3 regions of the Burkholderia sp. BCC1999 genome follow, and region 2 is predicted to be linked to each of the others. Evidence: predicted binding sites of a transcription regulator. Region 2 holds the regulator's gene; each other region holds the start of a gene.
The links. Region 2 encodes HrcA, which represses chaperone genes, less so after heat shock. Its sites were predicted from a motif close to TTAGCACTCNNNNNNNNNGAGTGCTAA; they were not measured.
Positions count from the first base shown of each region.

Region 1 (4,979 bases), on a different contig from region 2:
CCTCGCGCTCCTGCAGCACGCGCAGCAGCTTGACCTGCGCGGACAGCGGCAGGTCGCCCACTTCATCGAGAAACAGCGTGCCGCGATTCGCGGATTCGAACCAGCCAGGCTGGCTGTTGATCGCACCGGTGAACGCGCCGCGCTCGTGGCCGAACAGCTCGCTTTCGATCAGCGTCTCCGAAAACGCGCCGCAGTTGACCGCGACGAACGGACCGTCATGGCGCTCGCTCAGCGAATGCACGAGGCGCGCGATCAGCTCCTTGCCGGTGCCGCTTTCGCCGGTGACGAGCACCGTCGCATCGCTCGGCGCGACGAGCTGGATGCGTTCGAGCAGCACCCGCGATTTGGGATCGTCGAACGTCAGTGCCTTCGCGCGGATCGTGATCGCGTGCGAAGTCGGGTCCGGCAAGCTGAAAATGGCCATGGCACGACCGGCGTGTTGAACGGGGAAGGTTCGACGATAGCAAGACGCGCGCCGGCCACGAACCAATTCATCGAGCTATCGGTATGACGGCGGCCGGATTGCGCCGGCCGCCGCACGGCGTCATGCAAGGCCGGTCATCTTCCATTGCTGTTCGAGCGCGCCCGGCCCGAAGTCGAGCGAGCCGCCGAGCGGTTCCGCAAGTGCCTGGAAATACGCCGCTTCCTCGAGAATCAGGATGTACTTCGACACGTCGATGATCGACTTGCCCCAGAACGTCGCCCCGCCGTTCGCCTCGATGATCGCCGGCACCTCGGGATCGCGCCGGATCGTGTCGACGATGAAGCGCGGCTCGCCGGGACGGCGATCGACATACACCGGAATCTCGCGGGCGCGCGTGTAGCGCGCGGCCGGCGCATAGCGGATCGGCAGCGGACGATGCGCGCTCGCCCATGCACCGAGGTACGGGCCGTGTACGTGAATCACGACGTCGACCTCTGGTGCCTCGCGGAACACGCCCGCGTAGCGCGGGCCGTTGCCGCCCGCGCGCGCGTCGCCGTGCAGTACGTCGCCGTCGAGCGTCACGACGACGGGCTGGATTTCCTGCGACGCAGCCCACGGGCTCGGCGCCGACAGCGCGACGACGAGTTCCGTGCCCGGCACGCGCTGAAACGCCTGGAACGTGTTGGTCGCGGACAGCGTGCGGGTTTCCTTCAGCACGCGCGCGGCCTGCGTGAATTCGCGCGTGGCGCGTTCGACGAATGCCACGAGTTCGCCGCTGTCGATGGCTTGGGTGACGGACATGATGACGGTTTCCTTGATCGGGTGGACGGAAGCGCTTGCATCGCAACACCGCGACGCACGGCCACCCGATCAGCAGCAATCGTGCCAGCCGAGCATTACGCACGGCGCAGGCCGGCTGGCGCGGCACGGGCGCGCGATGCGTGACTCGCGCGGTGCCGACTCTGCATATGCGTCTGTTGCGGGAGCAACAACGCGCCGACCGCGATTGCTGCACGACGCGCAGCCGATACGCGTGCGCGATCCGTGCGGTGCGGATCGATTGCCCGTCACATCGCGCGCGGCGTGCGCAACGCGCCCGCTGGTTCAAAACTTGCGTCGTGGTCGACCCGCACCTGCCTTGCACGGCGCATCCGATCTTATCGACCTTCATCCGACCATGACGCTTCTTCCCCTGCGCGGCCTCGCCGCACGCACGCTACTCGTCTCGGCAATCGCCGCTTCCACCGTCATTTCGCACGCGGCTTCACCCGGCCGCGTTCCCGCACCCGATCCGTTGCAGGGCGACGGCCGCGTGTCCGCGTTCTACACGTGGGACCACGACATTCCAGCCACGCCCGGCGTGCTGCTGCGCTCCGAACCGCTGCCCACGACGCTCGGGCTCGCGAGCGCCGGGCAGCAACTGCGCATTCTGTATGCCTCGACCGACGGTGTCGGCGGCCACACGCCGATCGCCGTGTCGGGCGCGCTGTTCGTGCCACGCGGCCAGCCGCCGGCGGGCGGCTGGCCGATCGTCGCATGGGCGCACGGCACGTTCGGGATGGCCGACATCTGTGCGCCCTCCTGGTTCGGCCGTTCGTATCGCGACGTGCGCTACCTGAACGCATGGCTTCAGCAAGGATTCGCGGTGGTCGCGACCGATTACCAGGGTCTCGGCACGCCCGGCCCGAATCCGCAGCTCAACAATCGTTCGAACAGCTACACGCTGCTCGACAGCGTACGCGCGGTGCTCGGCGGCGTGCCGGGCCTCGCGAACGAAGTCGTGCTCGTCGGCCAGTCGCAAGGCGGCTCGGCCGTGTTCGCGGCGGCCGGCTACGCACCCGCCTATGCGCCCGAACTCACGATCCGCGCGACCGTCGCGACCGGGACGATCTACAACGCGTCACGCGCCACGCTCGCTTCGCTGCCGAAGTTCGAGACGGCCTACCGGCGCGATGCCGAGCGCGTCGATCCGACACTCGCGTACCAGTTCTACTCGGTGCTGTCCGCGCAGCAGATCGACCCTTCGTTGCGCGCCGACGAAGTGCTGACCGACCGCGCGCTGCCGATCCTCGAACAGGCGCGCATCAGTTGCCTCGCGTCGCTCGAAGACGACGCGGCGCTCGCACACCTCACGCATGCGAATACCGTGAAGCCGGGCGGTGACGCGAGGCTGCAGGCGTGGTGGGACGACTACCTGAAATACCCGACGCTGAAGATCGCCACGCCCGTCTTCATCGGCGCGGGCGCCGACGACGGGCTGGCGCCGCTCGAACTCGCGCTCGCGAAGGATGCGTGCGCGGCCGGCACGACCGTCGAGGCGCACCTGTATGCGGGCCGCGAGCACAACGGTACCGTGAACGCGTCGCTGGCCGATTCGATTCCGTTCGTGAAGCGCGTGCTGGCCGGCGAGACGATTCGCCCGGTCTGCTCGCCGGTCGCGCAGCAGGCCGTGTCGCAATAGCCGGCTTCCTGCGCTTTGCACGACGGCGCGAATGCTTGTGCAAATCCGTTATTGGATCGCGCCGCCGCGCATTTTTATACTCGTCAGCACTCTCTGTTAAAGAGTGCCAGCCAATCCGGACAGAACAGCACAGGACGAAAAAATGAGCCTACGCCCCTTGCACGACCGCGTGATCGTGAAGCGACTCGACCAGGAAACCACCACCGCGTCGGGCATCGTGATCCCCGACAGCGCCGCCGAAAAGCCCGACCAGGGTGAAGTGATCGCCGTCGGCCCCGGCCGCAAGGATGCGGACGGCCAGCGCATCGTGCCCGACCTGCAGGTCGGCGAGCGCGTGCTGTTCGGCAAATACGCGGGCCAGGCCGTCAAAGTGGACGGCAACGAGTTTCTCGTGCTGCGCGAGGAAGACATCGTCGCGGTCGTCAATCAATAACGGAGCGCAATCATGGCAGCCAAGGAAATCATTTTCAGTGACATCGCACGCTCGAAGCTGACCGAAGGCGTGAACATTCTCGCGAACGCGGTAAAGGTCACGCTCGGGCCGAAGGGCCGCAACGTCGTGCTCGAACGCAGCTTCGGCGCGCCCGTCGTCACGAAGGACGGCGTGTCGGTCGCGAAGGAAATCGAACTCGCGGACAAGCTGCAGAACATCGGCGCGCAGCTCGTGAAGGAAGTCGCGTCGCGCACCAGCGACGCTGCCGGCGACGGCACGACGACGGCCACCGTGCTCGCGCAGGCGATCGTTCGCGAAGGCCAGAAATACGTGGCGGCCGGGCTCAACCCGCTCGACCTGAAGCGCGGCATCGACAAGGCCGTCGCAGCGGCCGTCGAGGAGCTGAAGAAGATCAGCAAGCCGACCACCACGAGCAAGGAGATCGCGCAAGTCGCGACGATCTCCGCGAACGGCGAGGAATCGATTGGCCAGCGCATCGCCGAAGCGATCGACCGCGTCGGCAAGGAAGGCGTGATCACCGTCGAAGACGGCAAGTCGCTCGCCGACGAGCTCGACGTCGTCGAAGGGCTGCAGTTCGATCGCGGCTACCTGTCGCCGTACTTCATCAACAATCCGGAGAAGCAGGTCGCCGAAATCGAAAGTCCGTACATCCTGCTGCACGACAAGAAGATCTCGAACATCCGCGACCTGCTGCCGGTGCTCGAACAGGTCGCGAAGTCGGGCCGCCCGCTGCTGATCATCGCGGAAGACGTCGAAGGCGAAGCGCTCGCGACGCTCGTCGTGAACAACATCCGCGGGATCCTGAAGACGGTCGCGGTCAAGGCGCCGGGCTTCGGTGATCGCCGCAAGGCGCTGCTCGAGGACATCGCGATCCTCACCGGCGGGCAGGTGATCGCCGAGGAAACCGGCCTGACGCTCGAAAAGGCGACGCTCGCCGAGCTTGGCCAGGCGAAGCGCATCGAAGTCGGCAAGGAAAATACGACCGTGATCGACGGTGCGGGCGATGCGAAGAACATCGAAGCGCGCGTGAAGCAGATCCGCGTGCAGATCGACGAAGCGACGTCGGATTACGATCGCGAGAAGCTGCAGGAACGTGTCGCGAAGCTCGCGGGCGGCGTCGCGGTGATCAAGGTCGGCGGCGCGACCGAAATCGAAGTGAAGGAGAAGAAGGACCGCGTCGACGACGCGCTGCACGCGACGCGCGCGGCCGTCGAGGAAGGCATCGTGCCGGGCGGCGGCGTCGCGCTGATCCGCGTGCGGCAGGCGATCCGCGAGCTGAAAGGCGTGAACGCCGACCAGGATGCCGGCATCAAGATCGTGCTGCGTGCGCTCGAGGAACCGCTGCGCCAGATCGTCACGAATGCCGGCGAGGAAGCGAGCGTCGTCGTCGCGAAGGTCGCGGAAGGCGCTGGCAACTTCGGCTACAACGCGCAGACGGGCGAGTACGGCGATCTCGTCGAATCGGGCGTGCTCGATCCGACCAAGGTCACGCGCACGGCGCTGCAGAACGCGGCGTCGGTGGCCGGGCTGCTGCTGACGACCGATGCGACCGTGTTCGAAGCGCCGAAGGATGCAGCGCCGGTCGCGGGCCCGGGCGGCCAGGGTGCGGGCGGGCCGGGGTTCGATTTCTGATGATGGAC
Region 1 is NZ_CAJPHP010000011.1:107,628-112,606, forward strand. It holds gene U5809_RS17760 (sigma-54 interaction domain-containing protein) at 1-424, opposite strand, end outside; gene U5809_RS17765 (class II aldolase/adducin family protein) at 545-1,225, opposite strand; gene U5809_RS17770 (alpha/beta fold hydrolase) at 1,602-2,885, shown strand; gene U5809_RS17775 (co-chaperone GroES) at 3,028-3,318, shown strand; gene groL (chaperonin GroEL) at 3,331-4,971, shown strand.
Region 1: a site for HrcA is predicted at 2,969-2,995, ahead of U5809_RS17775 (co-chaperone GroES). Genes of this name have one in related genera too.

Region 2 (4,979 bases):
CGAACAGCTCGCGCTGCGCGTCGGGCCGCATCAGCAGCTGGTGCGCGTGCTGGCCATGGATGTCGACGAGCATCTCGCCGAGTTCGCGCAGCTGCGCGAGCGTCGCGCTGGTGCCGTTGATGAACGCACGCGAACGGCCGTTTGCGTCGATCACACGGCGCAGCATCACGGTGTCCTCGGTGTCGAACGCGTGTTCGTCGAGCCAGCGCGCGACGCGGTCGTGCGGCGTGAATTCGGCCGTGATGTCGGCGCGGCCGCAGCCGGTGCGCACGACGCTCGCGTCGGCGCGTTCGCCGAGCGCAAGGGCAAGGGCGTCGATCAGGATCGATTTCCCGGCGCCTGTTTCGCCGGAAAAGACGGAAAAGCCGCTGTCGAATTCGAGATCGAGCGCGGCGACGATGACGAAGTCGCGGATCGAGAGGTGGCGGAGCATGATGTGGGGCGGGGTGGCGTCAGGACGCCTTGTCGTCTTCGTTCGAGGCGTGTTCGTTCCAGTGCAGCTTCTTGCGCAGCGTCGCGTAATAGCTGTAGCCGATCGGGTGCAGGAACGGCACCGTGTGCTTCGAGCGGCGCACCTCGATCGTATCGTTCAGTTCGAGCGACGTGAACGACTGCATGTCGAAGTTTACGTTGACGTCACGTCCGCCGACGATCTGGATCGCGATTTTCGAATCGTCGGGCAGCACGATCGGCCGGTTCGACAGCGCGTGCGGTGCGATCGGCACGAGCACGATGCCCGCCAGCTGCGGATGGAGGATCGGGCCGGCCGACGACAGCGCGTAGGCGGTCGAGCCGGTCGGCGTCGCGACGATCAGGCCGTCCGAACGCTGGTTGTACATGTACCGGCCGTCGACCGACGCGCGCAGCTCGACCATCCCGGAGAAGCCGCTGCGGTTCACGACGACGTCGTTGAACGCGAGTGCGTGGTAGATCGGTTCGCCGTCGCGCATGATCCGCGCCTCGAGCAGCGCGCGCTCCTCGCGCTCGAACTTGCCGGACAGCAGCACCGGGACGAGCGTGTGCATGTCGGCGGCCGCGATGTCCGTAATGAAGCCGAGCCGCCCGTGGTTGATCCCGATCAGCGGGGTCCGGTACGGCGCCAGCTGGCGGCCGATGCCGAGCATCGTGCCGTCGCCGCCGAGCACGACCGCCACGTCCGCACGCGCCCCGATTTCGGCCGGGGTGAGCGCCGGGTAGCCGGTGATGCCGATCTCGCGCGCGGTATCGCCTTCGAACACGACCTCGAAGCCGAGCTTCGCGAGGCTGGCAGCCAGCGTGGCGAGCGGTTCGGCGATCACGGGCGTGTTGCTCCGGCCGACGAGCGCGACAGTATTGAACTGATTACCGGTTTTCATGCCGGCATTACACCATAGCTCGTTGACGAAAAGAACCGGCCGCGCGCCGACGGGGCCGGATCGGGCCGGCCCGCGCAACGGTGGGCGACGCCACTCGCCGCGGTCGCGCGGTTGCGCTAAAATTTTCCACCATGCTAGATCCTCGCGCACGAACCCTCCTGAAAACCCTGATCGAACGGTATATCGCCGACGGTCAGCCAGTCGGATCGCGCACGTTGTCCCGTTACTCCGGGCTCGAGCTGAGCCCGGCGACGATCCGCAACGTGATGTCCGACCTGGAGGAGCTCGGCCTCGTGTCGAGCCCGCACACGTCGGCCGGCCGCGTGCCGACGCCGCGCGGCTACCGGCTGTTCGTCGACACGATGCTGACGGTCGAGGTGCCGATCGACGCCGAGGCCGTCGCGCGGCAGGTACAGAACACGCTGCAGGCCGGCGAGCCACAGCAGCGTGTGGTCGCGGCCGCCGCGAGCGTGCTGTCGAACCTGTCGCAGTTCGCGGGCGTCGTGCTGACGCCGCGCCGCAGCCACGTGTTCAAGCAGATCGAGTTCATGCGCCTGTCCGACAAGCGCATCCTGCTGATCATCGTCACGCCCGAGGGCGACGTGCAGAACCGGATGCTCGCCACGCCGCGCGACTATTCGCCGTCGCAGCTGACCGAGGCGTCCAACTACATCAACGCGCATTTCGCCGGCTTGTCGTTCGACGAGGTGCGCCGCCGCCTGCGCGACGAGATCGACCAGTTGCGCGGCGACATGACCACGCTGATGCACGCGGCCGTGACGGCCAGTACCGAGGTGCCCGACACCGAGGACACCGTGCTGATTTCCGGCGAGCGCAACCTGCTCGAAGTGGCGGATCTTTCGTCCGACATGGCGCGGCTGCGCAAGCTGTTCGACGTGTTCGACCAAAAGACGGGCCTCCTGCAACTGCTCGACGTGTCGAGCCACGCCCAGGGCGTGCAGATCTTCATCGGCGGAGAATCGACGCTCGTGCCGATCGAGGAAATGAGCGTCGTCACCGCGCCGTACGAGGTGAACGGGCAGATCGTCGGCACGCTCGGCGTGATCGGCCCGACCCGCATGGCGTACAACCGCGTGATACCGATCGTCGACATCACCGCGCGCCTGCTGTCGCTCACGCTGAGCCAGCAATAGCCGGCGATCGGCAACCTGATCCCGCCCCGTCATCGTGTCGCAATGCCGCACGCGCCGACAGTCGGCCGAACGGTACGGGGTGGCCCGCTATAATTGAGAGCCGTCCGGTCCCGTGCCCCGAGCACGTTCTTGCCCATGCGTTTCGATCTTGAGCCGCCTTCGAGCATCGCGGCCGCCCATCGCATCGGTGTGCTGCTGATCAATCTCGGCACGCCCGACGCACCCACGCCGCGCGCGGTGCGGCGCTACCTGGCCGAATTCCTGTCGGATCCGCGAGTCGTCGAGATTCCGCAGGCCGTCTGGCAGGTGCTGCTGCGCACGCTGATCCTGCCGCTGCGCGGCCGCGCGTCCGCGAAGAAATACGCGGCCGTCTGGATGCCCGAAGGCTCGCCGCTGCGCGTCCATACCGAGCGCCAGACCGACGCCGTGCGGCACCTGCTCACGTCGAACGGCTATCACGTGATGGTCGACTACGCGATGCGCTACGGCAGCCCGAACATTTCGCACGCACTCGCGCAGTTCAAGCGCGCGGGCGTCGAGCGCGTGTTGCTGATGCCGATGTATCCGCAATATTCGGCGTCGACCACGGCCACCGCCTTCGATGCCGCCTTCGACGCGCTCGCGCGCATGCGCAACCAGCCGGAAGTGCGCACCGTGCGGCATTACGCCGACCATCCGGCCTATATCCACGCGCTGGCCGAGCAGGTGCGCCAGTACTGGGCGCAGCACGGCCGGCCCGACTTCGCGGCCGGCGACAAGCTCGTGCTGAGTTTCCACGGCGTGCCGAAGCGCACGCTCGACCTCGGCGACCCGTATCACGACCAGTGCCAGCAGACGGGCGCGTTGCTGATGGCTGCGCTCGGACTGTCGACGACCGAATGCCGTGTCACGTTCCAGTCACGCTTCGGCAAGGCCGAATGGCTTCAGCCCTACACCGCACCGACGCTGCGCGAGTTCGGCGAGGCCGGCGTGCGGCGCGCCGACGTGTTCTGTCCCGGTTTTACGGCCGATTGCCTGGAGACGATCGAGGAGATCGGCATGGAAGTGCGCGACGAGTTCCTGGCCGGCGGCGGCAAGACATTCCACCGCATTCCGTGCCTGAACGGCGCGCCCGCATGGATCGGCGCACTCGGCGAGATCGTCGCCGAGAATCTGCAGGGCTGGCCCGTCAGGGCCGCGCAGCCCGAAACGGTGAGTGAAGTGCGATGAATTACAAGATTTCGACAGAACCGGGCGCGAAGCTGCGCATCGACAAATGGCTATGGGCGGCCCGCTTCTTCAAGACGCGCTCGCTCGCGACCGATGCGGTCGACAAGGGGCACGTGAAGATCGGCGGCGCGGCGGTCAAGCCGGCCAAGGAAGTGCGCGTCGGCGACGAGGTCGAGATTGCGATGGACGGCATCGTCTGGCACATTGCCGTGCTCGGCGTGTGCGACGTGCGCGGGCCGGCGAGCGTTGCCCAGACGCTTTATACGGAAACGGAAGCGGGGCGGGCCGCGCGGCTCGCCGAACTGGAGCGGCGTCGCACGTATCGCGAGCCGGCGGCCGAACTGCACGGCCGGCCGACGAAGCGCGACCGGCGCATCATCGACAGATTTTCTGGTGGGAGCTGAACATCTGGTCGAACGTCGCCCGCGCGCTCCCGTATTCGGTCGTGCGGTCGGTGACGGCTCCCGACAGGCAGATGGTGGTGGTGCCGGCAATGAGTACCAGCGCGACCACCGAAATCGCAAAGGTCAGTTTCACGGTACTCCCCTCGAGAAGAAGGGTGAAAACGGCGCCAGGTGGTGGTTGTAAGGCGTCGGTCAGCTAAGGGTAAACACGCTTTTTCGACGCTTGAGTGGAGTGTAGTGCAGCGGGCCTGTGCCAAGCTAGTACTTGCCAGGTAAGCGTTGTTACAGCCAGTTTCGCCCGATCTGGCGGACTATGCGGGCAACGCACCGTCGGGCAGCACGGTTGTTTCGCGGCATTGGAGAATGCCGGCGAATAACCCTCTTGAAATCGCAGTTTTCACCCTTATTTGCACCAACAATGTGCGGTGCCGCCGGGTATACGGTCTGGCGGTTGCCGATTTGGCTTCAACCTCTAATCGACTTTCAGCGACATGGAAAACACGCAAGAGAACCCGGCTACCCAATCGGCCGAAGACATCGGTAGCGAGAAGCAGGCGGCGCAAGGCGCTGCTCCCGCCGCCGAAGCAGCCGACGCGGCGCTCGCGGAGGCTCAAGCCAAGGTCGCCGAGCTGCAGGAGAGCTACCTGCGGGCGAAGGCCGAGACCGAGAACGTCCGCCGTCGCGCGCAGGACGACGTCTCGAAGGCGCACAAGTTCGCGATCGAGAGCTTCGCGGAACACCTGCTGCCGGTGCTGGACAGCCTGGAAGCGGCCGTCAACGATACGTCCGGCGATATCGCGAAGGTGCGTGAAGGCGTCGAGCTGACGCTGCGCCAGCTGACGAGCGCGCTCGAGAAG
Region 2 is NZ_CAJPHP010000031.1:18,803-23,781, reverse strand. It holds gene recN (DNA repair protein RecN) at 1-433, opposite strand, end outside; gene U5809_RS31465 (NAD kinase) at 453-1,355, opposite strand; gene hrcA (heat-inducible transcriptional repressor HrcA) at 1,487-2,509, shown strand; gene hemH (ferrochelatase) at 2,645-3,718, shown strand; gene U5809_RS31450 (RNA-binding S4 domain-containing protein) at 3,715-4,122, shown strand; gene U5809_RS31445 (hypothetical protein) at 4,094-4,255, opposite strand; gene grpE (nucleotide exchange factor GrpE) at 4,614-4,979, shown strand, end outside.

Region 3 (4,979 bases), on a different contig from region 2:
CCTGATCGCCCGCACGTTCGACGCGCTCGAAGGCGTGCCGCGCGCGATCGTGCACCTCTACAACGCGGTCTGCCCGTCGTTCCGTCGCATCGTGTTCGGGATGTCGAAACACGACGTGAAGGCGCTCGCGATCGACGGCACGCGCATCATCAAGGAACACGCGGCCGCGCGCCCCGACACGCAGTGGACCTTCCAGTACTCGCCGGAAACCTTCAGCATGACCGAGCTGACGTTCGCACGCGAGATCTGCGACGCGGTCGCGCAGACGTGGCGCCCGACCCGCGACCACAAGATGATCGTCAACCTGCCGGCCACGGTCGAAGCCGCGAGCCCGAACGTGTTTGCCGACCAGATCGAATGGATGGACCGCAACCTCGCGTATCGCGACAGCATCGTGCTGTCCGTGCATCCTCACAACGATCGCGGCACTGCGGTCGCGGCAGCCGAACTCGCGTTGCTCGCGGGCGCCGACCGCATCGAGGGCTGCCTGTTCGGCAACGGCGAGCGCACCGGCAACGTCGACCTCGTCACGCTCGCGCTGAACCTCTACACGCAGGGCATCGACCCGGGCCTCGACTTCTCCGACATCGACGCGGTGCGCCGCGTCGTCGAGCGCTGCAACCAGATTCCCGTGCATCCGCGCCACCCGTATGCGGGCGACCTCGTATTCACCGCGTTCTCGGGCTCGCACCAGGACGCGATCCGCAAGGGCTTCGCTCAGCAGCGCCCCGACGCGGTCTGGGAAGTGCCGTACCTGCCGATCGACCCGGCCGACCTCGGCCGCAGCTATGACGCGGTGATCCGCGTAAACAGCCAGTCCGGCAAGGGCGGCGCGACGTTCCTGCTCGAACGCGGAATGGGCTTCACACCGACGCGCCGCGTGCAGATCGAATTCAGCCACGCGGTGCAGACGCTCGCCGACGCGTCCGGCGAGGAAGTGACGGGCGATGCGATCTGCGCGCTGTTTGCGCGCGAATTCTTCGAGACCGACGGCCCGGCCGCGCGCCACGGCAGCGGGGCGCGCTGGCAGAACCGCGAGATCGCGGCGGCGGCACCCGCCGCCGATGCGATGCCCGAGGACACCGCGCGACGTTTCGCCGCGGCCTTCGCGGCGGCGGCCGGCGCCGCGATCGATGTCGCGTCGTGCGAATCCGTGCGTACGACGGACGGACGGTTCGCGGTATCGGTCGGCTGCCGGTTCGGCGATGCGCCGCTGCGGCACGGTGTCGGCCTGCATGCCGATGCGGCGAGCGCCGCGCTCGACGCCGTCGTCAGCGCCATCAACCGTTCGGCCTGGCACTGCACGGACCGCCGCGCGGCGGCCTGACGGCCGGGCATCGAATCAGGGTTGGACGTCAGCGAGCGGGACGTGACCGCCCGTGCGCCGCGCGATCCGCGCCGCACGGGCCAGCAAAAAGCGGCCCAGAAGGCCGCCCGGTTGGGGACATGAAAAGGAGCGCCACGCGCGCTCATGTCTCGGTCGCGCACCGCGTCGCCTGCCACGCGAGCAGGCACCAGCGCCCCTGCTCCTCGGTATGGACGCACGTATAGGCAATCGGAAAGACCAGGCCGCCGTTGTTCGTTTCCATCTCGATCAACGCGCGCCCGGTGACGATGCAGGTTTCGCCGCCGACCGGCAGCACGTCCTGCGACTGGATTTCGATCTGGCGATAGCGGCGGCGGCCGGCGACGATGGCATCGATGAACTGCTGCTTGGTTTCACGTTTGCCGTTGGTGTGCACGAAGAACACCTTGTCCGACAGCAGCGCGCCGAGCGCCTCACCGTCCCCGTCCACCATCGCCCGGAACCGATCGCGCTCGAGCGCGCGGATCGCATCGACCACCTTCGCCATCGCCTGACTCCTCGGCAACGCGCCCGCGTGCGCGGGCGTGCGGATCAGAAGTTGTATTGCACGTAGAACTGGTGGAAATTTATACCAGGATTCGGCTCTTTGATACCCGCGTTAGACACATGTTCAAAACGGTAGCCGACCTGATACTGTTGCCGTTGGCCGAACTGCACGCCGACGCCCGCGGTCGGTGCGAACTGGAACGCGGTCGACAGCGAGAAATTGTTCGAAATCGTCGGATGAGTCAGAAGCCGGACGCCGCCGCCGGCCTCGATGAACGGACGAATCTCCCCCGCGCTCTTGATGAAGCGGAACATCGGCGTCACGCCGAATTCGCCGATGCTGCTGTGGACGTTGCCGCCCGTGTGCCAGTAGCCGACGTGCCCTTCGACGACGAACGCGAAGTGCCAGCCGCCGACTTGCCACCAGTTCCAGCCCGGATCCCATACAACGCCGAGATCGCCCTTGTCGATCCCGCGACGATCCGAAAACCCGCCGCCCGCCTGGATCCCCCATCGATCCGCGAACGCCGCACCCGATCCGCCCAGAAGCGACGCCGCCAGTAACGCATGCAGCGCAAGCCGGCTGCGGGGCCGGCGATTCTTCTTATTGTTCATCTGACACTCCAACTTTTTGGGTTGAATGGAGCCTGCCGCGACGGCATGGCCCGAGCGAACTGAATGGTATGGTAAAGGACTTTTCCGATCGGCATCACGAAGCGAAATGGCTTCCTTCCAAAACGACAAAAATCGAAATCGTCTACTGATTACCATCAGAAACAATGGTTTACGGAACTTGGCGCCGCGCCCTCTGTCGCAGATTAGACTATCGACTCGACTTTCTTGATAGAAAAACGGGAACTCGGATGTCCACGCCCGCTCTAAGGAATTAGCACTCGTCTTGCGGGAGTGCTAAGATGGCCCACGGAATTTCATTCGATGCCGGGGGTTTGTCCCTGATTCCAAAGGAGTTTTTAGTGAGCAACGCCCTGACCCTCCCGAATACCCTGAGCCCGACGCCGGCCAAGGCCGAATCGGCAGGCTCGCTGGCGCTCGCAGCCCAATCGATGTTGCCCGGCCAGCTCGGCAACATCGACGCGTATATCCAGGCCGTCAACCGCATCCCGCTGCTGACCGCCGAAGAGGAACGCCAGTACGCAACCGAATTCCGCGAAGGCAACAACCTCGACTCGGCGCGCCGCCTCGTGCTGTCGCACCTGCGTCTGGTCGTGTCGATCGCGCGCAACTATCTCGGCTACGGCCTGCCGCACGGCGACCTGATCCAGGAAGGCAACATCGGCCTCATGAAGGCCGTGAAGCGCTTCGATCCGGCGCAGAACGTGCGTCTCGTGTCGTACGCGATTCACTGGATCAAGGCCGAGATTCACGAGTACATCCTGCGCAACTGGCGCATGGTGAAGGTCGCGACGACGAAGGCGCAGCGCAAGCTGTTCTTCAACCTGCGCAGCCACAAGAAGTCCATGCAGGCGATGACGCCCGAGGAAATCGACGGCCTCGCGCAGGAACTCAACGTCAAGCGCGAAGACGTGACCGAGATGGAAACGCGCCTGTCGGGCGGCGACATCGCGCTCGAAGGGCAGGTGGAAGACGGCGAGGAGTCGTACGCGCCGATCGCCTACCTGGCCGACTCGCACAACGAGCCGACCGCCGTGATCGCCGCACGTCAGCGCGACATGCTGCAGACGGACGGCATCGCGCAGGCACTCGAGGCACTCGACGCGCGCAGCCGCCGCATCATCGAGGCGCGCTGGCTGCACGTCGACGACGACGGCTCGGGCGGCTCGACGCTGCACGATCTCGCGGCCGAATTCGGCGTGTCGGCGGAACGCATCCGTCAGATCGAGGCGAGCGCCATGAAAAAGATGCGCACTGCCCTCGCCGAATACGCGTAAATCGCCGCGATTTAGAGCGCTTCATCAAAAACCGCTGCCTGCCCGGCAGCGGTTTTTTTTCGCCCGTCTTTTTCGCATGCTTTCACGCGCTGGTACACGCGTTTCACCGCCCTTTTCTCCGCCCTTTTCTCTACTGATTAATTGACCTGATTCATCAGGTATTAGGCCGTTTGCGGGCCCCTTCCGCATAACCTTGATCTGCCTCAACTTTTGCCCCGCGTTTCGCGACGGTCTGCCGCAGCGCAGCACTCGGCATCGGAAAGCCGTCCTTTTAAAATTGGCATGTCAGGCGCAAAAGGATTAAAACAGCTTCACGGCCGTCATAAATCCGACGTAAAGTCGCCCCAAATCCGTCCTAAATCGATTCAGGATAATCGCCTTGATCTCGATCAATAAAGAGCCTGCGCCGCCGCCTCCCCCGCGGCCGGCCGGCACGATCGGCTGGCGCGCGCGCATCGCCGCGTGGGCACGCGGCCCGACCCTCGCCCGCGACATCACCCTGGTGCTGATCGTCAAGCTGATCCTCCTGATGTCGCTCAAATACGCATTCTTCAATCATCCGCAGGCCGAGCACATGTCGCTTCCGCCTGCCGCCGTCGCCGAGAAGCTGCTCTCGGTGCCGGCGCCTGCATCTACCGAGGGAGACCACCATGATAAGTAGTGAAGTCGTCGATCTGTCACGTCTGCAGTTCGGCATCACGGCGCTCTACCACTTCCTGTTCGTGCCGTTGACGCTCGGCCTGTCCTGGCTGCTCGTCATCATGGAAGCCGTCTACGTGATGACCGGCAAACAGGTCTACAAGGACATGACCCAGTTCTGGGGCAAGCTGTTCGGGATCAACTTCGCGATGGGCGTGACCACCGGCATCACGCTCGAATTCCAGTTCGGCACGAACTGGTCGTACTACTCGCACTATGTCGGCGACATCTTCGGCGTGCCGCTCGCGGTCGAAGGCCTGATGGCGTTCTTCCTCGAATCGACGTTCGTCGGCCTGTTCTTCTTCGGCTGGAACCGCCTGTCGAAGGTCAAGCACCTGCTGGTCACGTTCCTCGTCGCGCTCGGCTCGAACCTGTCCGCGCTGTGGATCCTCGTCGCGAACGGCTGGATGAACAACCCGGTCGGTGCCGAGTTCAACTACCAGACGATGCGTATGGAGATGACGAGTCTGTTCGACGTGCTGTTCAACCCCGTCGCGCAGGTGAAGTTCGTGCACACG
Region 3 is NZ_CAJPHP010000024.1:39,312-44,290, forward strand. It holds gene leuA (2-isopropylmalate synthase) at 1-1,327, shown strand, start outside; gene U5809_RS28295 (nuclear transport factor 2 family protein) at 1,470-1,853, opposite strand; gene U5809_RS28300 (acyloxyacyl hydrolase) at 1,898-2,467, opposite strand; gene rpoH (RNA polymerase sigma factor RpoH) at 2,827-3,762, shown strand; gene cydP (cytochrome oxidase putative small subunit CydP) at 4,136-4,423, shown strand; gene U5809_RS28315 (cytochrome ubiquinol oxidase subunit I) at 4,413-4,979, shown strand, end outside.
Region 3: a site for HrcA is predicted at 2,739-2,765, ahead of rpoH (RNA polymerase sigma factor RpoH). Genes of this name have one in related genera too.